4 regions of the Pantoea sp. R13S299 genome follow, and region 4 is predicted to be linked to each of the others. Evidence: riboswitches for the same ligand, from Rfam matches in the RefSeq annotation. Region 4 holds a riboswitch; each other region holds the start of a gene.
What was found. A riboswitch is a leader RNA that binds a small molecule or an ion and turns the genes downstream of it on or off. The one in region 4 is predicted to bind thiamine pyrophosphate.

Region 1 (5,577 bases), on a different contig from region 4:
GTTGTTCTCCTGAAACAGCATCGAAACCGGTCGTCTGGCCGGGACGCTGTGGGTGTGATCCTGGCCGTCAATCATCAGGGTGCCCTGTTTCACCGGCAGAAAACCGGCGATCAGGCTCAGCAGGGTGCTTTTTCCGGCTCCACTGGGGCCGAGAATCGCGATGCGCTCCCCACGCGTGGCAGTGAGGCTGAAGCGCATCGGCAGATGCTGATAAAGGTATGTGAGGTTATCAAGAGTCAGCATGGCGGCCTGGTAATTTTTCCATTAGCGTGAACAGCAATAAGCAGAGCAGCAGCAACAGCAGGGCGGTGACCGCGCCATCTGCGCCACGATAGGCACCAATCTGCTGATAAAGGTAGAACGGCAGTGTGCGGAAGTCGGCACTGCCAAACAGCGCCACCACGCCGAAATCACCAATCGACAGCACGCAGGCAAAGGCCAGCGCCTGGGCCAGCGGACGTTTCAGCGCCCGCAGTTCTATCAGCCGCAGCCGGTTCCAGCCGTGGATATCCAGTGAATCGCAGAGTCTGCCGTAGCGCTCGGCGACATCCCGCATCGGGTTTTCCAGCACTTTCAGCGCATAGGGAATGGCGATCAGCGCATTGGTAAAGATCACCAGCCCCTCAGCCGAATCGGGCAGGCCGATGGTTGCGTTGAACAGCAGGAAAAAACCGGTGGCGAGCACGATGCCTGGCATCGCCAGAATCAGCATGCCGCTGGTGTCGATCAACTGTGCCGCAATCGGACGCTGACGCAGACGCAGCTCGCGACTGCTCCACAGCAGCATCATGGTCAGCACCACACAGATCAGGCCGGCACCGAGGGCGATGCGCAATGAGGTAAAGGTGGCCTGCCAGAGGTCAGGCTGCGCCAGCGCGCCACGCAGTCCGCCGTGCAGACCATCGACGATGACCGCCGCCAGCGGGGGCAGCAGCAGAATCAGCGCCAGCAGGATCAGCAGTGCATCCATCAGCTGTGCTCCGCGCGAATCCTGCGGATCACGCCAGCCGTTCAGCTGGCTGCTTCCGGCAGGAATCGCTTTACTGAAGCGCTGGCTGAGCAGCACCAGCGTCAGACAGCAGCCGAGCTGGATCAGCGCCAGCAGCGCTGCACGTCCGGGATCGTAGTCATAACTCAGCGCCTGGAATATCGCCAGCTCGATGGTGGTAGCCTGCGGACCGCCGCCCAGCGACAGTACAGTGGCAAAGCTGGCGAAACAGAGCATAAAGATCAGCGCACCGGTCGGCAGCAGCTGACGCCGCAGCCACGGCCACTCCAGCAGACGGAAATGATGCCAGCCACGCAGGTCAAGCTGTGCCGCTAGCTGACGCTGTTCTGCTGGGATGCTCTCCAGCGCCTGCAGCATCAGGCGGGTCGCCAGCGGCAGGTTAAAGAAGACGTGCGCCAGCAAGATGCCTGACAGACCATAGGGGGAGAAGTGATAATTCAACCCTGCCAGCTGGCACAACTGCGCCAGCCAGCCGACTCGACCATAGACGGTCAGCAGACCGAACACCGCGACCAGCACCGGCAGCACCAGCGTCATGGCGCACAGGCGCAGAAGCAGCAGACGACCAGGAAAACGGCGTCGATAGAGCGCCCGCGCCAGCGGTATAGCAGGCAGCAGCGACAGCAGGGCGGAGAGCAGCGCCTGACCGAAAGAAAACATGATAACGTGATGCAGGTAGTCATCCTGCAGCACGCCGCGCAGGTCCGTGTCCGGCGCGGCACTCCAGAGTGCGCCAAAGGCCAGAAACGCCACGATGGTCAACAACACCGTGGCGAGGGAACCGGGAATCAGCCAGCGCGGCATCAGCGGCTGACGGCGCGTTGCCACTGGCTTATCCAGCCCGAACGCTGGCTGGCAACCTCTTCCGGCGAGAACTGCAGAGCAGTAGAAGGCACGTTAAGCGCCGCGAAACCGGCAGGCAGCGGCGTGTCGATCACCGGGTACATCCAGTTGCCGGTGGGGATAGTGCGCTGGAAGTCAGGCGAGACCATAAACTTCATGAACTGCTGTGCCAGTGCTGGCTGTTTGCTGCTGGCTAACTGCGCGGCAACTTCGACCTGCAGATAGTGACCCTCTGCAAATGGCGCCGCGGCGTAGTTCTCTTTCTTCTCTTCGATGATGTGGTAAGCCGGAGAGGTGGTGTAGCTCAGCACCAGATCGCCTTCACCCTTGAGGAACAGACCATAGGCTTCACTCCAGCCTTTGGTGACCGTCACGGTTTTCTGCGCCAGCTTTTGCCACGCCTGTGGAGCCTGATCGCCATAGACCTTCTGCATCCACAGCAGCAGACCTAATCCGGGAGTGCTGGTACGGGGATCTTCATAGATCACCCGCCACTTCTCCGGACTGTCGACCAGCTCTTTCAGGCTTTTTGGTGGATTTTTCAGGCGGGTTTTGTCATAGACAAAGGCGAAGTAACCGTAATCGAACGGCACGAAGGTGGTGTTATGCCAGCCGTCGGGCAGTTTTAATTTTGAGGTATCGACCTGACTTTCAGCAAACAAGCCGGTTTTCTGCGCCGCCTGCACCAGATTGTTATCCAGTCCCAGCACCACGTCCGCTTTACTGTTTTTGCCTTCCATGCGGACGCGGTTCAGCAGCGAGACACCATCTTCCAGCGTGACGAATTTCAGCTCGCAGTTGCACTGGGCTTCAAAGGCTTTTTTTACCGCCGGGCCAGGACCCCAGTCAGCGGAGAAGGAGTCGTAGGTGTAGACCGTGAGAACCGGCTTGGCCGCCAGAACGGGGGCGGAGAGTAACAGCAGCACCGGCAGAACTTTGTTTAACACTTTGCGCTCCTTCAGGAGTATAGGGGATGAGTCGCAAAGGATCTGAGCACAGAGGCCTCTCAAATCCCTACGTCGGTATTAACCGAATCAGGTTCGACGGGTATTTCTCAGCTGCTTGCTTGTGGCAAGCCGCACCCCGTTGAGAACGTCACATTCTAGTCATTTCAGCGCCGGGGCGAAAGCGTCACAACGCCGGTGGCGCGAACCAGGCCGATTTAAAATCAAACCAGCCCAGCGTATTCATCCGGACGCCGCGCATGCTGCGCTGTCCTTCAAGCAGCAGCCAGTGATGAAACAACGGATGCAGACCAGCTTCTTCGACCAGCTGTTTACTCCATTCAGCCAGCGGCAGCGTTTTCTCGCGCCAGCGGGCCGCATCGCCATGCCAGTCGATCGGCAGGCAGTGATGCAGCAGTGGGATCTCATAAAGCTGCGCAAACAGCGAGTAATTAAGCGGCAGGGTGAAGTTCACGCTGCCCAGCCAGATGTCACTTTCCGCGTCGCCCTGATACCAGCTTTCGTAGCTGATCTCACGGGTCTCCAGCGTGACGCCATGCTCTGCCAGCAGCGGACGCAGCGCATTAGCGATGCCTTCATGCTCCACGTGCTGGCTGTACCAGGTCAGCGTCAGATGCGTTAAGCCGGGCGGTTTTTCCACGGGCGTCAGGTCGCGCCGGTGATGCCAGCGTGGCAGCAGACCATACGCCGGAAACCAGTAGCGCTGATAGCCGACACCGGCGTGATTGAGCAGGGCGATGGGGTTAAACAGGTAGCTGACCCAGCGTCGCACTGCCTCGTTGCGGCCCTGCTCTGAACGCTGGTCAAACAGCAGATAGTAGCAACCCTCTTCAAGGCGGCTCTCCTCCTGAACTTCATCGGCGCTGTCGCCCTGCAGACGGACGCCGGCATAGACCAGCTCATCGCTGATGTCGGGCAGTACCCAGATAGAGACATCATCAATCAGCGCGCGAAAACCGAAGTAGTCATCAAACGCTTCGATCTTCAGCTGGCTCTCCTGATTGCGGATCACCCGGTAAGGACCGGTGCCAACGGGCTGGCGGGCAAAGTCGTGCAGCGTGGGCCATTCGCGCGGCAGGATCATCGCACTGACGCTGCCCAGCAGCCAGGGCAATCCCTCGTCAGGCTGGCTTAAACGGATATCCAGCGTCCAGGGGGCGGGCGAGTCGATCTGCGCAATATGGGAAAAAAGCGGATGCGGGCGCTGACGCTCCAGCGTCGCCAGCACATCCTCCATCTCCAGTTCTCTGCCGTGATGGAAGCGAATCGCCGGACGCAGGAAGAAGCGCCAGTGAAGCGGGGACGTCTGCTGCCAGTGGTGCGCAATATCGGGTTCGATTTCCCCGTTTTCCTCATTTATCCGCGTCAGACCGTTGAAAATCTGTCGCGCAATGTGGGTTTCCGAGCGCCGCAGCGCCGAGCCGGGCAGAAGATTGAGCAGCGGACGATAGTAGAGCACCCGCAGGATATGCTTGCCCTGCCGGAAACTGCGCCCCAGATGCGCGCTGATCATCTGACGCACCTGGTTTTTATCACCTACCAGCTGGACCAGTTGATCGATGCGATCCTGTTCCAGCAAATCCTCGGCACGCTGCTGCTGCAGGGCAAGGCCGGTGTAGCAGAAGGTAAGCTGCGATCGCTTGCCGCGTCCGGCTTCAGCCTGCCAGATCAGCCAGCCTGCGGCCTGCATCCTGTTGAGCAGATTGCGCATATGGCGGCGCGAGCAGTGCAGCAGATCAGCCAGTTCGCTGAGCGTAATCTCCTGTGTCTGACCCTGACAGCTTTGCCACAGGCGGATGAACTGCTGCTTCAGACGTGATGAGGACATAAAAGGGGAACTCCCTGTGAAAAGCGCTCTGTTTTTCCTGCCTCATTTTAAGAGCAAACTTTATGCTATGGGAAGAGCGGGAGGCATTCAGCAGTGAATGGCGTTCGACCCTCACTTCGCTGTTCAGCGGAGTGCTTTTCTGAGTAGGGTGCATTTACACCGCCAGCAGATGATCTCTGCTGGCTTTTTTCATGTTGCGCGGTATCGTCTACGCTTCTTTTTCCCCTCTGTTTGTTCTGTAAGGGATTTCGTATGAAATCGCTGTTAACGCGGCAGCGCCGCATCAACCCGGTTTACCTCGCTTTTATGGTCGCCTCGTTCATGCTGGGCATCGCGGGTGCTCTGCAGGCGCCGACGCTTAGCCTGTTTCTGACGCGTGAGGTACAGGCGCGGCCCTTCTGGGTAGGGCTGTTTTTCACCCTCAACGCGGTGGCCGGTATCGTGGTGAGTATGCTGGTGGCAAAGCGCTCAGACAGCGTCGGCGATCGTCGTCATATCATTCTCTTCTGCTGCCTGATGGCGCTGGTGAATGCGCTGCTGTTTGCCTTTACCCGCGACTATCTGACTCTGCTGACGCTGGGCGTGCTGCTGTCGGCGCTGGCCAGCGTCTCTATGCCGCAGCTGTTTGCGCTGGCACGGGAGTATGCCGATCAGTCGGCGCGTGAAGCGGTGATGTTCAGTTCGGTGATGCGTGCGCAGCTGTCGCTGGCGTGGGTGATCGGGCCGCCGTTATCGTTCGCGCTGGCGCTGAACTACGGCTTTGTGACGCTGTTTATGGTGGCCGCGGTACTGTTTCTGCTCTGCATTCTGCTGGTCTGGTTTACCCTGCCGTCGGTGCCACGTACGCAGCCGCTGATGCAAAGCGGCGGGCTGCCGTTGAGTGGCTGGCGCGATCGTGATGTGCGTTTGCTGTTCCTCGCCTCGGTGGCGAT
Region 2 (5,577 bases), 230 kb from region 4:
TCCTGCAGCTGGCCTGAAGGCGATGTCTGCAGGATCCCCCCTCTGATACTTTGTCCCTGAACAAAAAGCACAGATTACACATTTACAAATTTAAATGTATAAATATAATGGCGCCTCTTAAACATCAGAGGACTTTTTGTTATGCCGTCACTTTTTACCCCCCTGAACCTGGGCGATCTAAAACTTCGCAACCGCATTGTCTTGCCACCCCTGACACGCTGTCGCAGTGAACAGCCGGGCAACATTCCCGGCGAGTTGATGGTGGAGTATTACCGCCAGCGTGCCAGCGCGGGACTGATGGTCACCGAAGGCACCCAGATTGAGCCTCGCGGGCAGGGTTATGCATGGACGCCGGGGATCCACAGCGACGCGCAGATCGCGGGCTGGAAAAAGGTTACCGAGGCGGTACATCAGGAAGGTGCCACGATTTTCTGCCAGCTCTGGCATGTTGGCCGCGTATCACATAATGAACTTCAGCCAGGTAAGCAGCCACCGGTAGCGCCTTCAGCCATCGCAGCCGACAACGTCCGGGTATTCATTGAAACCGGACCAGGCGCGGGGATACTGACCGCACCCAGCGAGCCGCGGGCACTCACCACAGAGGAAGTGAAAGAGATCGTGGCGCTCTACCGGCGCGCAGCGGAGAACGCCAAAGCAGCCGGTTTCGACGGCGTGGAACTGCACTCTGCTAACGGTTATCTGATTAACCAGTTTATTTCAGAACATACCAACTTCCGTACGGATGAATATGGCGGCTCAGCGGAGAATCGTCTGCGTTTCCTGCGCGAAGTCGTTGAGGCGGTCAGCTCAGTCTTTGGTAGCCATCGTGTGGGCGTCCGGTTTGCGCCGCTGTTTTCGAGTACCGACGAAGAGCGCGTCTATCTCGGTCTGGTTGAAAGCGATCCCCACGCGACCTACATCCGTGCCGCGCAACTGCTGAATGAGCTGGAAGTTGGCTATCTCTCGATTGCCGAAGCGGACTGGGATAATAGCCCGGATATGCCAGAGAGTTTTCGCGTCGCACTGCGCGAAACATTCCGATCTCCGATCATCTATTCGGGACGTTACACGGCTGAAAAAGCGCAGCATGTGCTGAAAAAAGGCTGGGGCGATCTGTTTGGTTTTGGCCGTTCGTTTATTGCCAATCCCGACCTGCCTGCGCGCATTCAATCAGGTTATCCGCTGAATGAGGTCGATAATGCCTCCCTGTATGGCGGCACTGAGAAAGGCTATACTGACTATCCTGTTTTTCAATCCTGATACTCTGTGAGGCGGCATGTCCCCCGAAAATGCCCTGAAGTTACTGTCCAATCCAACCCGGGTGGCAGTGCTGAAGTGGCTTAAAAATCCTGAAGAAGCGTTTGCGGGCTATACCCAGCTCTATCCCTTCGATCAGTACGGCGTTTGTGCCAGCCTCATACAGGACAAGGCGGGCTTATCACAGCCCGCCACGTCGTTATGCCTGAAAGCGCTTCACAGTGCCGGGCTGGTCGAAGCCAGCAAAGTCGGGAAATGGACCTATTATCGCCGCGCCGAACCGCGTATTCGGGAAATCACCGACGCGGTGACGCAATCACTTCAGGCGCTTTAAAAGCGTCAGCGTTCAGGGTAATGTAGATTTCAGTCCCCTTGTTCCAGGTGTGACGCCTTACGAATTGATCAACTCAGGATCAGAAAATGTTTATGTCAGTTCTGTCTTTCACAACCGTCACCACCACCGTGCTCAGCGGCGGCGTGGGCGACTCTGTGACTGGCACCTGACACAACAGATTCCCTCTCCCCGCCGAACCGGACGGGGACCTGCTCTCCGTTCTTAAAAACTGAATGGAGCCAGGTCATGATGACATCTGAAAGTGCACTTTTAATCATCGATATGCAGCAGGGCCTTTTTCATGGTCCAGCGGCGCCTTTTGCCGCAGACAACATTCTGTCGAATATCACTCTGCTCATCACCAAAGCACGGCAGTCTGACGTGCCCCTCTTTTTTGCACGCCATATTGGCCCCGATGATTCCCCTTTCAACGAGCAAAGCCCGCTGACCCACCTGATACCGGAACTGCAGGTTAACCCGCAGTCAGATGTCGTCTTTACAAAAAGATATCCCAGCTGTTTCAGAGAGACCGGCCTGCAACTTCAGCTTAAGCAAAGAGGCGTGAAACAACTGGTGATAGCCGGGATGAAAACCGAGTTCTGTGTTGATACCACCTGTCGCGCCGCACCGGAGCTGGGTTTTAAGGTCGTGCTGATTTCCGATGCGCATACCACCGTCGATAATCCGCACCTCTCTGCGGAAAAGATTATTGGTCATCACAATCAGACGCTGGCAGGACCCTTTGTGACGCTGGCAACCGCCGCTGACTGGCCGTCCGGTTCTGCCCGTTAATCCCGCTATTCGGGTTTTGCACCCTGCACGCGGCTTGACGAAGCTGCCCGCTTAACTTACAACTAAACCCGTCAGGGGAGTCTCGCCAGAGAGACTGAGAGGCTAATAGCGCATTGCGCGGCTTAGCGACCCTTAGAACCTGACCCAGTTGATACTGGCGTAGGAAGACGGGTATCGCATCAGATACTTGCCGCAGGGGCGCGATCGCGACGTCTCTGCTTTTCCCCTCCGTATCACGGGTCTTCGTTAACTGATAACGAGGCCACAGTGAAATATCTCATCCTGAATCTCTCTCTTCCTCGCCGGTGGATACCATGAGCCGCTGGTCGGTGCTTGGCAGCGGCGTGGCCGGGCTATGTGTCGCCACACTGCTTGTGGAGCGGGGAGAAACTGTCGAAATCATTACGCAGCCGGACTGTCGTGCCGCCTCACACTGGGCGGGCGGCATGCTCGCGCCCTGGTGCGAAGCGGAAAGCGCGCCGCCGCAGGTGATCGAATGGGGCCAGCACGCGGCGGGCTGGTGGGCGCAACGCGTGGATGGCGTGGAACAGCAGGGCACGCTGGTGGTGGCGCCACCGCGTGACAGCCGCGAACTGACGCGCTTCGCCAGCATGACGCAGCAGCATCAGTGGGTCGCGCCCGGAGAGATTGAACCGGCGCTGGAAAACCGCTTTGCCCGCGGCCTGTTTTTCGCGGCGGAGGCGCATCTCGATCCCCGCCGCGCGATGCAGCAACTGCGCGACAAGCTGCAGCAGGCTGGCGTGTCCCTTCACAGTGGAAAACCCAGCGGCAAAATCATCGACTGCCGTGGCATCCACGCCACGGATGAGCAGCCCACGCTGCGCGCCGTGCGAGGCGAAATGCTGATCCTGCAATCACCTGACGTTCAGCTTTCCCGTCCCGTCCGGCTGCTGCATCCACGCTTTCCCTGCTATCTGGTGCCGCGTGCAGGCGGGCACTTCATGCTGGGTGCCACCATGGTCGAAAGCCATGACAGCAGTCCGATCAGCGCCAGGGCGATGATGGAGCTGCTCAGTGCCGCTTATAGCCTGCATCCGGCGCTGGCCGAAGCGCGCATTGTGGAGAGCGGCACCGGTCTGCGTCCCGCCTACCGACAGAACCTGCCGGAAGTCCGCTATGAAAATGGCCGTTTCTCGCTAAACGGGCTTTACCGTCACGGCTTTTTGCTGGCGCCGATCATGGCTGAAAAACTCATGCTGCAACTCACACAGGAGATGACTCATGCGAGTTCAACTTAATGGACGCACGATTGAAACCGATGCTGGCACGCTGGCAGAGCTTATGACGGAGCAGCAGATTGACCCGCGCACCGTCGCCACAGCACTGAACGGCGAGTTTGTGCCACGCAGCCGTTATGCCAGCCAGATGCTTGAGGCGGGCAGCCAGCTGGAAATCCTGTCACCGATGCAGGGAGGTTAACCATGTTCTATCAATTCACTCCGCAATCCCGCTTTCTGCTCGGCACCGCCGGTTATCCGTCACCGGACATCCTGCATCAGGCGATCGACGCGTCAGGCGCAGAAATTATTACCGTCAGCCTGCGTCGGGAAGGCAGTGAAGGCGGAGCCTTCCGCACGCTGCTGCAACAGCTCAACAAACGTATTCTGCCGAACACCGCAGGCTGCCACACGGTGAAAGAGGCGGTGACGACGGCGCAGATGGCGCGTGAACTGTTCGATACGCCTTGGATCAAGCTGGAAGTCATTGGTCATGCCGACACGCTGCAACCCGATCCCTTTGCGCTGGTGGAAGCCGCGCGGATCCTCTGCGCTGACGGCTTCCAGGTCTTTCCCTACACCACCGAAGATCTGATTGTCGGCGAGAAACTGCTGGAAGCGGGCTGTGAAGTGCTGATGCCCTGGGGCGCGCCGATAGGTTCCGGTCAGGGGCTGCGCAATATCGAAGGGCTGCGCACGATGCGTGCGTGGTTTAAAGATGTGCCGCTGATAATTGATGCGGGCATCGGATCGCCGGGCCAGGCGGCGCAGGCAATGGAGATGGGTTTCGACGGCGTGCTGCTCAACACGGCGGTGGCAAAAGCGCGCGATCCGGTGCGGATGGCCGGGGCTTTTGCCGCCGCGATTCACGGCGGGCACGAGGCGTTTCAGGCGGGATTAATGGAGCAGCGCGACATGGCGTCAGCTTCCACGCCCATTTTTGGTCTGGCACAGTTTTAAGGAGCGGCAATGGAGCGTTATCAGCGACAGACCATGTTGCCGGAGATTGGCGAAGCGGGGCAGCAGCGGCTGAGCGGGGCACGTGTGCTGGTAGTGGGCGCGGGCGGCCTTAGTGCGACGCTGCTGCCGTTACTGGCAGGCGCGGGCGTCGGGTTTATTCGACTTTACGATGGCGATCGGGTCGAGCTGCACAACCTCCACCGGCAGACGCTTTTTGGCATCGACGATGTAGGGCAGTCAAAAGCAATCTGCGCTCAGCGCGCGCTGGCGCAAAGAAATTCTGACTGCCACGTTGAGGCGCATTCACACTCGCTTAGCGCCAGTCAGCTGCCGCAGGCGCTGGAGGGAATCGATCTGGTGGTGGATGCGGCGGATAACTTCGCCATCACTTATCAGCTATCAGACGCCTGTTATCCGCGCGGCCTGCCGCTGATCTGCGCCTCAGTACTGGGTCGCAAAGGCTATGTCGGCGGATTCTGCGGCGGTGCGCCTGGCTATCGCGCGCTGTTCCCGCAATTACCCACGTCGTCAGGGAACTGCAACACGGCTGGCGTGATGGGACCTGCGGTGTCAACGCTGGGCGCAATGCAGGCGCAGATGGCACTGAGCGTGTTGCTGGAACTGACGCCATCGCCACTCGGCTGCATGATCCACTGCGATTTTGTGGACTGGCATGTGCGGCAGTTTCGCTTTGACGATGCGCCAGAACCGGACGCGCCAGGCACGCCGTTTATCGATCTGCCGATGCTGACGGAGGACGATTGCATTGTGGAGTTGCGCAGCGTGGAGGAGGCACCGGTGAGTGTGGCCGGGCAGGTGTTACGGATTCTGCCGCCGCAGATAGCGGCCTGGCAGCCGCCGTCCGATCAGCGCGTGGTGCTGGTGTGCGCCAGTGGTATGCGAGCAGCACAGGCGGCTGAGAACCTCGCCGCGCGGGGTGTTACGCGGCTGGCGCTGATGGCGGCAAACACGCTGTAAGGTGCGGGTTTAGATCAC
Region 3 (5,577 bases), on a different contig from region 4:
TTCGGGTGGAACATCCTGATGAATACCGTGCCCCAGATTGAATACGTGACCGGTGCCCGAGCCAAAACGCTCCAGGATGCCGGCCACTTCCTGCTCGATACGCTCCGGTGCAGCATAGAGCATAGAAGGATCCATGTTGCCCTGCAGCGCAACTTTGTCGCCTACACGACGGCGTGCATCATCAATATTGGTAGTCCAGTCGAGACCCAGCGCATCACAACCGGTGGCTGCCATCGCTTCCAGCCACTGTCCGCCGCCTTTAGTGAAGAGCGTCACCGGCACGCGGCGACCGTCGTTTTCACGCAGCAGGCCATCAACAATTTTGTGCATGTAATGGAGTGAGAACTCAAGGTAATCACGACGGGTCAGCACGCCGCCCCAGGTATCAAATATCATCACGGACTGCGCACCGGCACGGATCTGAGCGTTGAGATAGAGGATCACGCTGTCGGCCAGCTTATCCAGCATCGCGTGTAGCGTAGCGGGATCGGCATACATCATTTTTTTGATTTTGGTAAACGCCTTGCTGCTACCGCCTTCCACCATGTAGGTGGCCAGCGTCCACGGACTGCCAGAGAAGCCAATCAGCGGCAGATCGCCGTTCAAATTCTTACGGATGGTGCGGACCGCATTCATCACATAGCCCAGCTCCATTTCTGGATCGGGCACCGGTAAACGCTCAACGTCAGCGCGACAGGTCACAGGGTTAGAGAAGCGCGGGCCTTCGCCGGTCTCAAAGTAGAGACCCAGTCCCATCGCATCCGGAATGGTCAGGATGTCACTGAAGAGGATGGCGGCATCCAGCGGATAACGGCGCAGCGGCTGAAGGGTGACTTCACAGGCCAGCTCGGCGTTTTTACACAGCGACATAAAATCACCCGCCTGGGCGCGTGTCGCTTTGTATTCCGGCAAATAGCGCCCGGCTTGTCGCATCATCCATACCGGCGTGACATCAACCGGCTGACGTAACAGGGCACGTAAATAACGATCGTTCTTCAGTTCACTCATCTCAACACTCTCTCAATAACAGGCGTGTAGTGTAGCACTTCTACACTTCGGCACGGCACAGGGCGACGGTATCTTCAATCAGACGGCGCGCCACGGTGCCTGGCGGTGGCAGCAGCGGCAGGTCATCAAAACGGAACCAGGCCGCATCCAGCAGCTCTTTGCCGTCATGTTGCAGATCGCCGCTGTCATACTCCGCCATGAACGCTGTCATCAGCGACTGCGGGAAGGGCCACGGCTGGGAGGTCACGTAACGGACGTTTTTAACGCGGATATTGCTCTCTTCCATCACTTCGCGAGCCACGGCCTGCTCCAGCGTCTCGCCCACTTCGACAAAACCCGCCAGCACGGTGTAGACCTTATTGCGATGGCGGGCATGATTCGCCAGCAGGATTTCATCGCCGCGACGGATAGCCACAATGATGCAGGGCGCAATCTGCGGATAGTAACGCTCACGGCAATGGCTGCAGAGACAGGCAAATTCATGTTTGCTGTGGTGCATCTCATGGCCGCAATAGCCGCACCAGCGATGAGAACGGTAGAATTCCGCCAGCTGCACACCGCGACCCACCAGCTGAAACAGCTCCACATCCTGATCGATCAACTGCCGGACTGAGAACATATCGGAGGCGCGCGGCTCACAAATCAGCCAGACTTTTTCACCCTGCCACTCACCAATGGTACGGGCCTTACTGCCAGTCAAACCAAATTTTTCGGCGTTTCCGCGGGGTAAATCACCTTGTGGCAACCAAAGTTTCTGTTCATGGCTGACAATCCACCATCCAGCGTCTACGCTTGAGATTTCGCATTGCATTTATTTCGTCATCCTTAGCGTCAAATCGCACGCTGAAGCCCTGATGTTAAGTGTGTAGATAAACAACTATAACTCACATGGAGTTAGATATGCTTAACCAGTTAGACGTCCTGGCTGAACGCGTAGGTGGCAGTAATGAACTGGTCGATTCGTGGCTTGAAGCCCGTCGTCAGCTACTGGTGACCTATTATCACCTGGTCGGTCTTAAACCAAATAAAGAGGCGCTGACGCGTCTGGATGAGCAGGCGCTGGACAACTTTTGTCACGGCCTGGTCGATTATCTTTCTGCGGGTCACTTCAGTATCTATGAGCGCGTCATCAGTGAAATGAGTGGCGATAGCCCGATGATTGCTGCTGCGCAGATCTATCCCCCGCTGGAAGCCAATACTGAGCGTCTGATGCAACTGTATGACGGTCACCTGCAGCAGGCGATTGACGACGAAAACTGTATGACCTTCCAGCAGGCGCTATCCGAAGTGGGCGAAGTGCTGGAAGCACGCTTTACACTGGAAGATAAGCTGATTCAGCTGGCATGGGATAACAAGCTTGTCCCCCCGCAGGTGGCGAATGACAGCCATATCGCCCGTCCGGCGTGATAGTCATCGCTGGCAAAAGGGTTGAGATTATCCCGTAGCCCTTTTATGCTGAACAGGTTCTGAGGAGTGCTCTCCAAAGAACCTTTTTTTTTTGCTTTGAAAACTAAGGTTTTTACGCCTGAGTCTGTTATCAGAACTCAATGTGAAAACAGCTTCTTGTCGGAGTGCCCAGTTGGGCTGAGACCGTTAATTCGGGATCCGCGGAACCTGATCAGGTTAGAACCTGCGAAGGGAACAAGAGTAAATCTTCTCTGTATGCCGGCACGCCTGTGCTGTTTATACGGTTACTCCTTCCGAACTCCGGACAAGCATCGTTCCCCCTTAACTGGAAGATTGCTATGTCTGAACCAAAAATGACCCGTCGTGAACAGCGTGCCCAGGCGCAGGAATTTATCGATTCCCTGCAAAGCGGCAGTGCCTTTCCCCAGTCCCGTCGCATCTGGATTACCGGCAGCCGGGAAGATATTCGCGTGCCCATGCGCGAAATCACCCTAAGCCCGACCCACATTGGCGGCAGCAAAGAACAGCCTCTCTATGAGCAAAATGAAGCGGTGCCGGTCTATGACACGGCGGGTGCCTATGGCGATCCCGCGGCACAGATCGATGTGCATCGCGGCCTGGAAAAGCTGCGCGCTCGCTGGATTGCTGAACGCGACGACAGCGAGTTTCTCGAACAGAATAGCTCGGGCTATACGCAACAGCGGCTGGCTGACGAGGGGCTGGATCATCTGCGCTTCGATCATCTTCCCACACCGCGCCGCGCCCGCGCAGGCCGCCGCGTCACGCAACTGCACTATGCCCGCCAGGGGATCATTACCCCGGAGATGGAGTTTATCGCCCTGCGGGAAAACATGGGCCGTGAGCGAATCCGCAGTAAGGTGCTGCTGCAACAGCATCCGGGCCACAGTTTTGGCGCGCATCTGCCAGCCAGCATCACACCCGAGTTTGTGCGTCAGGAGGTGGCGGCCGGACGCGCCATCATTCCTGCCAATATCAATCACCCGGAATCAGAGCCGATGATCATTGGCCGCAACTTCCTGGTGAAGGTCAACGCCAACATCGGTAACTCGGCGGTGACCTCCTCCATCGAGGAAGAAGTGGAAAAGCTGGTCTGGTCGACACGCTGGGGTGCCGACACGGTGATGGATCTCTCGACCGGCCGTTATATTCATGAAACGCGCGAATGGATTTTGCGAAACAGCCCGGTACCCATCGGGACCGTGCCGATCTATCAGGCGCTGGAAAAAGTGAATGGCGTGGCTGAGGCGCTGAACTGGGAAATATTCCGGGACACGCTGCTTGAGCAGGCGGAACAGGGCGTCGATTACTTCACTATTCACGCGGGCGTTCTGCTGCGTTATGTCCCGATGACGGCGAAACGTCTGACCGGCATTGTTTCGCGGGGTGGATCGATCATGGCGAAATGGTGCCTGTCGCATCATCAGGAGAGCTTCCTCTATCAGCACTTCCGCGAGATCTGTGAAATCTGCGCCGCTTACGATGTCTCTCTGTCGCTGGGCGATGGCCTGCGTCCGGGTTCGATTCAGGATGCTAATGACGAGGCGCAGTTTGCCGAACTGCGTACCCTGGGTGAGCTGACCCGTATTGCCTGGGAATATGATGTTCAGGTGATGATTGAAGGTCCGGGCCACGTGCCAATGCATATGATCCGCCGCAATATGACTGAACAGCTCGACCTGTGCGATGAAGCCCCCTTCTACACGCTTGGCCCGCTGACCACCGACATCGCTCCCGGTTATGACCATTTCACCTCAGGCATTGGTGCCGCCATGATTGGCTGGTTTGGTTGCGCCATGCTGTGTTACGTCACACCCAAAGAGCATCTGGGTCTGCCCAACAAAGAGGATGTGAAGCAGGGATTGATCACCTACAAAATCGCGGCGCATGCCGCCGATCTGGCCAAAGGCCATCCCGGTGCGCAGATCCGTGATAACGCCATGTCCAAAGCACGCTTTGAATTCCGCTGGGAAGATCAGTTTAATCTGGCGCTGGATCCCCATACGGCGCGGGAGATGCATGATGAAACCCTGCCGCAGGAGTCGGGCAAGGTGGCCCATTTCTGCTCGATGTGCGGCCCTAAATTCTGCTCGATGAAAATATCCCAGGAGGTGCGCGAGTTTGCTGCACGTCAGGATGCCCGTGCCGAGCCGGTCGAAGTGGGCATGGCGCAGATGTCAGACCGTTTTCGCAGCCACGGCGGTGAACTGTATCATCCCGCCGATGCCATTAAGGAGGAGTAACGATGCCCGTATTCCCTGCTACCGCCCCGCGACTGGGGCTTTATCCGGTGGTTGATAGCCCTGAGTGGATTGAACGCCTGCTGGAGATGGGCGTTCGCACGCTGCAGCTGCGTATCAAAGATCAGCCCGATGAGGTCGCCGAGCCCGCCATTGCCCAGGCGATTGCGCTGGGTAAACGCTATGACGCGCGCCTGTTTATCAATGACTACTGGCAGCTGGCGATAAAACATCAGGCTTATGGCGTGCATCTGGGTCAGGAGGATCTGGATGTGGCCGATCTTGCCCGCATTCATCAGGCCGGATTGCGTTTAGGACTCTCCACCCATGACGATGCAGAACTGGATCGCGCACTGGCAATCCAGCCCTCTTACATCGCCCTTGGGCATATTTTCCCGACGCTGACCAAAGAGATGCCTTCTGCGCCGCAGGGCATTGATCAGCTGAAACGGCATCTGACACGGCTGACGCATATTCCCACCGTGGCGATTGGTGGTATCTCAATTGCGCGTGCACCTGAGGTGCTGGCAACCGGCGTAGGCAGTATTGCGGTAGTGAGCGCGATTACTCAGGCAGACGACTGGCGTGAAGCAACCCGGACTCTGCTGGCGCTGGCAGGACCTGGCAATTAAGGATTTGTGGAACCTGTCGCGCATAGCGGCTGCAAAATCAGTAATGCCAGCTTTCTTCCGGGAAAGCAGCGCGCAGAATGGAATGTTGCCGCTGGTGTGCTGTGATCCAAAACCTTAACGTGGCATCCGTCAGGTTAAGGTTATCTGACCAGGGCCGGTTCCCTCCTCTTGCCGGCCCTGCTTCTTCCTGTCGCTATGCGGGAGAAGAAGCGGAAGTCTGTGTCTCATGTTCGCACGATAGCATGGCACGTTCGACAGCCGCACCCACCAGC
Region 4 (5,577 bases):
TGGGTCGGTGCGGTCATGGTGTTGTCGGTGGTGCTGTCGTTTGTGCTGACGCTACTGTTAGGGTTTGAAGATATTCCTGAAACAGAAAGTGAATCCGAATCCGTGACCGCCGCACAATCTGCGCCCGTTACAGAACGCACTAGCGCAATTAATAGCCACTAAAGGAAAGGGTCACGCTGACCCTGAAAAGAGGATTGCATGTCTGATTCAAGGTTCCCGCAAGGGTTTTTATGGGGCGGTGCACTGGCCGCCAACCAGAGTGAAGGCGGCTATCGTGAGGGCGGAAAGGGCTTAACCACCGTTGATATGATCCCGCATGGCCCGCACCGTATGCCGGTCAAACTAGGTCTGGAAAAGCGTTTTACCCTGCGTGACGATGAGTTTTACCCCAGCCATGATGCCATCGATTTCTATCATCGCTATCCGGAGGATATCGCGCTGATGGCGGAGATGGGGTTCAGCGTGTTTCGCACTTCAATTGCCTGGAGCCGTCTCTATCCCAATGGCGATGAACTGACACCTAATCCGGAAGGCATCGCCTTTTACCGTGCCGTCTTTGAAGAGTGCCGGAAATATCATATCGAACCGCTGGTGACGCTGTGCCACTTTGATGTGCCAATGCATCTGGTCACGGAGTATGGCTCGTGGCGCAATCGCAAAATGGTCGACTTTTTTGCCCGTTACGCCCGCACTTGTTTCGAGGCGTTTGATGGGCTGGTGAAATACTGGCTGACCTTTAACGAGATCAATATCCTGCTGCACAGCCCGTTTTCCGGAGCTGGTCTGGTGTTCGAACCGGGTGAGAATAAGGAGCAGGTGAAGTATCAGGCGGCACATCACGAACTGGTTGCCAGCGCGCTGGTCACGCGGATCGCGCATGAAGTGAATCCGGCTAACCAGGTTGGCTGCATGCTGGCAGGCGGCAACTTCTATCCGTGGTCGAGCAAGCCGGAAGATGTCTGGGCGGCGCTGGATAAAGATCGCGAAAACCTGTTTTTTATCGATGTGCAGGCGCGCGGCGCTTATCCGGCCTATGCCGCGCGGGTGTTCCGGGAGAAAGGTGTGACGCTTGAGATCGAAGAGGGTGATGCCGACATTCTGAAAAACAGCGTCGATTTTGTCTCGTTCAGTTATTACGCCTCACGCTGCGCCTCGGCGGAGATGAACGAGCAGAACAGCAGCGCCGCCAATGTGGTCAAATCCCTGCCTAATCCCCATGTGCCGCGCAGCGAGTGGGGCTGGGGCATCGATCCGCTTGGCTTACGCATTACCATGAACATGATGTATGACCGCTATCAGAAACCGCTGTTCCTGGTGGAGAATGGCCTGGGCGCGCGCGATGAAATCGACACGAAAGGCGAGATTAATGATGATTACCGCATCAGCTATCTGCGTGAACACATCCGCGCCATGGGTGATGCCATTGAAGATGGCGTGCCGGTGATGGGTTACACCAGCTGGGGCTGCATCGACCTGGTTGCCGCCTCAACCGGTGAAATGAGCAAGCGCTACGGTTTCGTCTACGTTGACCGTGACGACCTGGGTAACGGCACGCTGGCGCGCACGCGCAAGAAGTCTTTCTGGTGGTATAAGAAAGTAATTGCCAGCAACGGGGCCGATCTTGAGTGACGTTGTCACTAAATAACGCACTCGCGTGCCGTTGTACTCCGGCACTAATTATCGTATAACCAATGTCTCCGAGGGGTGTCCTGTAATGGGCTGAGATGGCGTAAGCCGAACCCTTTGAACCTGATCTGGGTCATGCCAGCGAAGGGACGGGTCGGCAGATTTTTCTGCGTCATCTCCTGCACTATCCCCTGTTCCAGACCGTATGCCCGGATCTCCCTGTTACTGGAGATCCCATGTCACATCCGCTTTTCGAAACCGGCTTTTATGGTCGTCTGCGCCAGCAGGCGGGCCGTCACTGGCACGCCTATGTCAGGCACGATTTTGTGCAGCAACTCGGTCAGGGCACGCTGCCACCGCCCGCCTTCCGCCACTATCTCACCCAGGATTATCTGTTCCTGCTGCACTTCGCCCGTGCCTGGGGTCTGCTGATTAGCAAACTCTCAGAGCCAGCCGCGTTACGCAGCGCGACCGCATCGCTTAACGCCATCGTCAGCGAGCTGCCGCTGCATCTGGCTTACTGCCAGCAATGGGGCATCAGCGAGGCGGCGATGGCGAGTGAACCCGAGGCAATGGAAACGATCAACTACACCCGCTACGTGCTGGACGTGGGTCACACCGGAGATGCGCTGGAGCTGATGACGGCGCTGATGCCGTGTGTGGCCGGTTACGCTGAAATTGGCCTGACGCTGCTGGACGATCCTGCGACACGCTTTGAGGGAAATCCCTACGCCGCATGGATTGAGAACTACGGCGATGAAGCCTACCTGGCGGGCGTCGGTTCCTCACTCATGCTGTTTGAAACGCTGGCTCAGCAGCGCGCGGGTGAACACCGTTTTGACCCGCTGTCAGAGATTTTCACCACCGCGACCCGGCTGGAAGCGGCGTTCTGGCAGATGGGTCTCAATCGCGCTGACTCTATTCAGGTCAGTCCATGAATCCGCCGGGGATTTCAGTTCGCCAGCTCAGCCTGACACTGGGTCAGCAGACACTTTTCAGCGAGCTTAATCTGGAGATCGCGGGCGGCGCATTTACCGCCTTGCTGGGTGCCAGCGGCGTGGGTAAAAGCAGCCTGATGCGGGTCATTGCCGGTCTGACGCCGCCAACTTCCGGACTGATTAGCGGCAGCGACGGTCTGCCGCTGACCGGCCGCATCGCCTGGATGGGGCAACAGGATTTGCTCTATCCCTGGCTCACGGTGGAACAGAATGTCTGCCTCTCCAGCCGCCTGAACGGAGAGAAAGCCGATCGCGACTGGGCGCAGCATCTGCTGGAACGGGTCGGTCTGAGTCACTGTGCCAGTGCGAGGCCCGCGACACTCTCCGGCGGGATGCGTCAGCGCGCGGCGCTGGCCCGCACCCTTTATACCCGTCAGCCGATTGTGCTGATGGATGAGCCGTTCTCCGCGCTGGATGCATTGACCCGGACGCAGATCCAGACACTGGCCGCGGAAGTGCTGGTCGGGCACACCGTGCTGCTGATTACCCATGATGCTGCTGAAGCCTGCCGGCTCAGTCATCACCTGCTGGTGATCGGTTCTGCGGGGATAGAAACCTGCCCGCCCCTGCAGGGCCAGCCACCGCGGGCCGCCGATGACCTACAGGTATTGCAGAGTCAGGTCGCATTGCTGAAGCAGCTAAGCAGGATAGCCGGATGAGATCACGTTTCGCCGGTCTTCGCCGGGGAGTGACATTGTTTGCCGGATTCATTGCGCTGTGGTGGCTCGTCACCCTGACTTCTATTCCGGCGTTTCTGCTGCCCTCGCCCGCTGCGGTCGCCGCCGCGCTGTGCCAGAACGCGGACTACCTCCGCCATCACACGCTGATTACGCTGATCGAGATCCTCACCGGCATGGCGCTCGGCGTGCTGCTGGGCGGTGTGCTGGCACTGGGCATGACCTTTTCGCCGTGGTTACAGCGCTGGATGATGCCGCTGGTGATCACCAGCCAGGCGATTCCGGTGTTTGCCCTGGCACCACTGCTGGTGCTCTGGTTTGGCTTTGGTATGAGCGCCAAAGTCGCCATGGCCGTGCTGGTGATCTTCTTCCCGGTCACCTCCACCTTTTTTGATGGCCTGCGTCGCGTCACGCCCGGCTATCTCGATCTGGCTCGCACTATGGGCGCTTCACAGGCATCGCAGCTGCGTCATGTCCGGCTGTTAGCGGCGCTACCCGCGCTGGGTTCGGGCCTGCGGATGGCGGCGGCCGTCGCGCCGATCGGGGCAATCATCGGTGAATGGGTCGGCTCAGCAGAAGGGCTGGGTTTCGTGATGCTGAATGCCAACGCCCGGATGCAGAGCGACATGTGTTTCGCCGCGCTCTTCATTCTGGTGCTGATGACGCTGGCGCTGTGGCTGTCTGTCGATCTCCTGCTGCGCCGCCTGATCACCTGGGACCCCGAGACAATTTAATGACCTCAACAATGAGAAACCCCATGACTAAACTACCTTTGTTTACCCTGCTGTTCAGCGCCTCCTTAACAACCCAGGCTCAGGCGATGGAAAAACTGACGCTGGTGCTCGACTGGTATATCAATCCCGATCACGCGCCGATTATGGTGGCTCAGCAGACCGGCGCGTTTGCAGCCGAAGGGCTGGACGTTAACATCGTGCCGCCTTCCGATCCGGCGCTGCCGCCACGTCTGGTAGCAGCAAAGCAGGCGGACTTAGCAATCACCTATCAGCCGCAGCTGCATTTCTTCGCCGATCAGGGCCTGCCGCTGATGCGAGTGGGCACGCTGATTAACACGCCGCTGAACACGCTGATGACGTTAGATAAAACGGTAAAAAAACCGGCGGATTTAAAAGGGAAACGCATCGGCTATTCGGTCAGCGGCATTGAACAGGCAACGCTGGCGACCATGCTGGCCCATGACGGTGTCAAAGCCGATCAGGTGAAGCTGGTTAACGTCAATTTTCAGCTCACCAGCGCCCTGATGACCGGCCAGGTGGATGCGGTGATCGGCGGCTATCGCAATATTGAAGCGCTGGAGATGAAACTGGCGGGTAAAGCACCGGTGGTGCTCAACGTCGAAGATTATGGTGTTCCGGCCTACGACGAGCTGATTATTGTCGCTAACCGTGATGAGGCGCACTCGGAGAAAATTCAGAAGTTTTTGCGGGCACTGAAGAAGGGGAATGCGGAGTTGCAGGCACATCCTGAAGAGAGCTGGCTGGCCTTTGCCCGCGCGCATCCGGAACTGAAAACGCCGTTAAACCATCAGGCATGGCGTGCCACGCTGCCACTGTTTGCCGCCGATCCGGCAAAACTGGATCGCGCACGCTATCAGGCTTATGAGCAATTTATGTTTGATAACAAACTGATTAAAAGCATCACTCCGGTTGAACGCTACGCCATCGGCAGTGAGTAATAAGAGAGCCCGCAGCGAGCGCTGCGGGCAGGTTACTAGCGTTATTTCTGATACAGCCAGTGTTCAATGTCGCTGGCGGGCAGCGGTTTTGAGAAGAAGTAACCCTGAATCTGATCGCAACCGTAGGTTTTCAGTAATCCCAGGGTCGCCTCTGTTTCGACGCCTTCGGCCAGCACGGTGTAATTAAGCTCTTTGAGCATCTGAATAATGCATCTGACGATGATTTTTGATGCATCATCCTCACCCATACGTGAGATCAGTGAGCGATCAATCTTAATCACGTCCAGCGGGATATCCTGCAGATAGCTGATGTTGCTGTAGCCAACGCCAAAATCATCCAGCGAGATCACAAAGCCGTGCGATTTCAGCGCTTCCAGCCCTTTGATCGCCACATCACTTTTGGTGATCAGTTCGTTCTCCAGACACTCAATGCCCAGAATAGCGTTGGGCAACTGTGCCGCCGCCAGTTTCGCCACCAGATGATCTGCGAAATCGGGTCTGGCGAAATCGCGCTCGCTGACGTTGATCGAGACCGGAATCAGATCGTACTCGCGATTCCAGCTCGCAAGCTGCTCAACGGTAT

Region 1: linked by a shared signal. The riboswitch ahead of thiB (thiamine ABC transporter substrate binding subunit) and the one ahead of ACN1CO_RS16890 (TenA family protein) in region 4 are both predicted to bind thiamine pyrophosphate.
Region 2: linked by a shared signal. The riboswitch ahead of ACN1CO_RS15680 (FAD-dependent oxidoreductase) and the one ahead of ACN1CO_RS16890 (TenA family protein) in region 4 are both predicted to bind thiamine pyrophosphate.
Region 3: linked by a shared signal. The riboswitch ahead of thiC (phosphomethylpyrimidine synthase ThiC) and the one ahead of ACN1CO_RS16890 (TenA family protein) in region 4 are both predicted to bind thiamine pyrophosphate.

Annotation. Positions count from the first base shown of each region.
Region 1 covers NZ_JBLYEF010000002.1:431,813-437,389, forward strand. Annotated here, with positions in the region: gene thiQ (thiamine ABC transporter ATP-binding protein ThiQ) at 1-243, opposite strand, end outside; gene thiP (thiamine/thiamine pyrophosphate ABC transporter permease ThiP) at 230-1,837, opposite strand; gene thiB (thiamine ABC transporter substrate binding subunit) at 1,813-2,799, opposite strand; TPP riboswitch at 2,846-2,948, opposite strand; gene sgrR (HTH-type transcriptional regulator SgrR) at 2,984-4,645, opposite strand; gene ACN1CO_RS12945 (MFS transporter) at 4,898-5,577, shown strand, end outside.
Region 2 covers NZ_JBLYEF010000003.1:279,176-284,752, reverse strand. Annotated here, with positions in the region: gene ACN1CO_RS15695 (alkene reductase) at 142-1,260, shown strand; gene ACN1CO_RS15690 (ArsR/SmtB family transcription factor) at 1,277-1,591, shown strand; gene ACN1CO_RS15685 (cysteine hydrolase family protein) at 1,838-2,383, shown strand; TPP riboswitch at 2,447-2,566, shown strand; gene ACN1CO_RS15680 (FAD-dependent oxidoreductase) at 2,698-3,642, shown strand; gene thiS (sulfur carrier protein ThiS) at 3,626-3,823, shown strand; gene ACN1CO_RS15670 (thiazole synthase) at 3,826-4,581, shown strand; gene ACN1CO_RS15665 (HesA/MoeB/ThiF family protein) at 4,591-5,559, shown strand; gene ACN1CO_RS15660 (ASCH domain-containing protein) at 5,569-5,577, opposite strand, start outside.
Region 3 covers NZ_JBLYEF010000008.1:5,980-11,556, forward strand. Annotated here, with positions in the region: gene hemE (uroporphyrinogen decarboxylase) at 1-1,008, opposite strand, end outside; gene nudC (NAD(+) diphosphatase) at 1,049-1,819, opposite strand; gene rsd (sigma D regulator) at 1,909-2,415, shown strand; TPP riboswitch at 2,566-2,666, shown strand; gene thiC (phosphomethylpyrimidine synthase ThiC) at 2,754-4,676, shown strand; gene thiE (thiamine phosphate synthase) at 4,679-5,305, shown strand; gene ACN1CO_RS22230 (PLP-dependent aminotransferase family protein) at 5,499-5,577, opposite strand, start outside.
Region 4 covers NZ_JBLYEF010000003.1:512,843-518,419, reverse strand. Annotated here, with positions in the region: gene ascF (PTS cellobiose/arbutin/salicin transporter subunit IIBC) at 1-162, shown strand, start outside; gene ACN1CO_RS16895 (6-phospho-beta-glucosidase) at 199-1,629, shown strand; TPP riboswitch at 1,691-1,793, shown strand; gene ACN1CO_RS16890 (TenA family protein) at 1,863-2,564, shown strand; gene ACN1CO_RS16885 (ABC transporter ATP-binding protein) at 2,561-3,283, shown strand; gene ACN1CO_RS16880 (ABC transporter permease) at 3,280-4,035, shown strand; gene ACN1CO_RS16875 (ABC transporter substrate-binding protein) at 4,059-4,994, shown strand; gene ACN1CO_RS16870 (EAL domain-containing protein) at 5,036-5,577, opposite strand, start outside.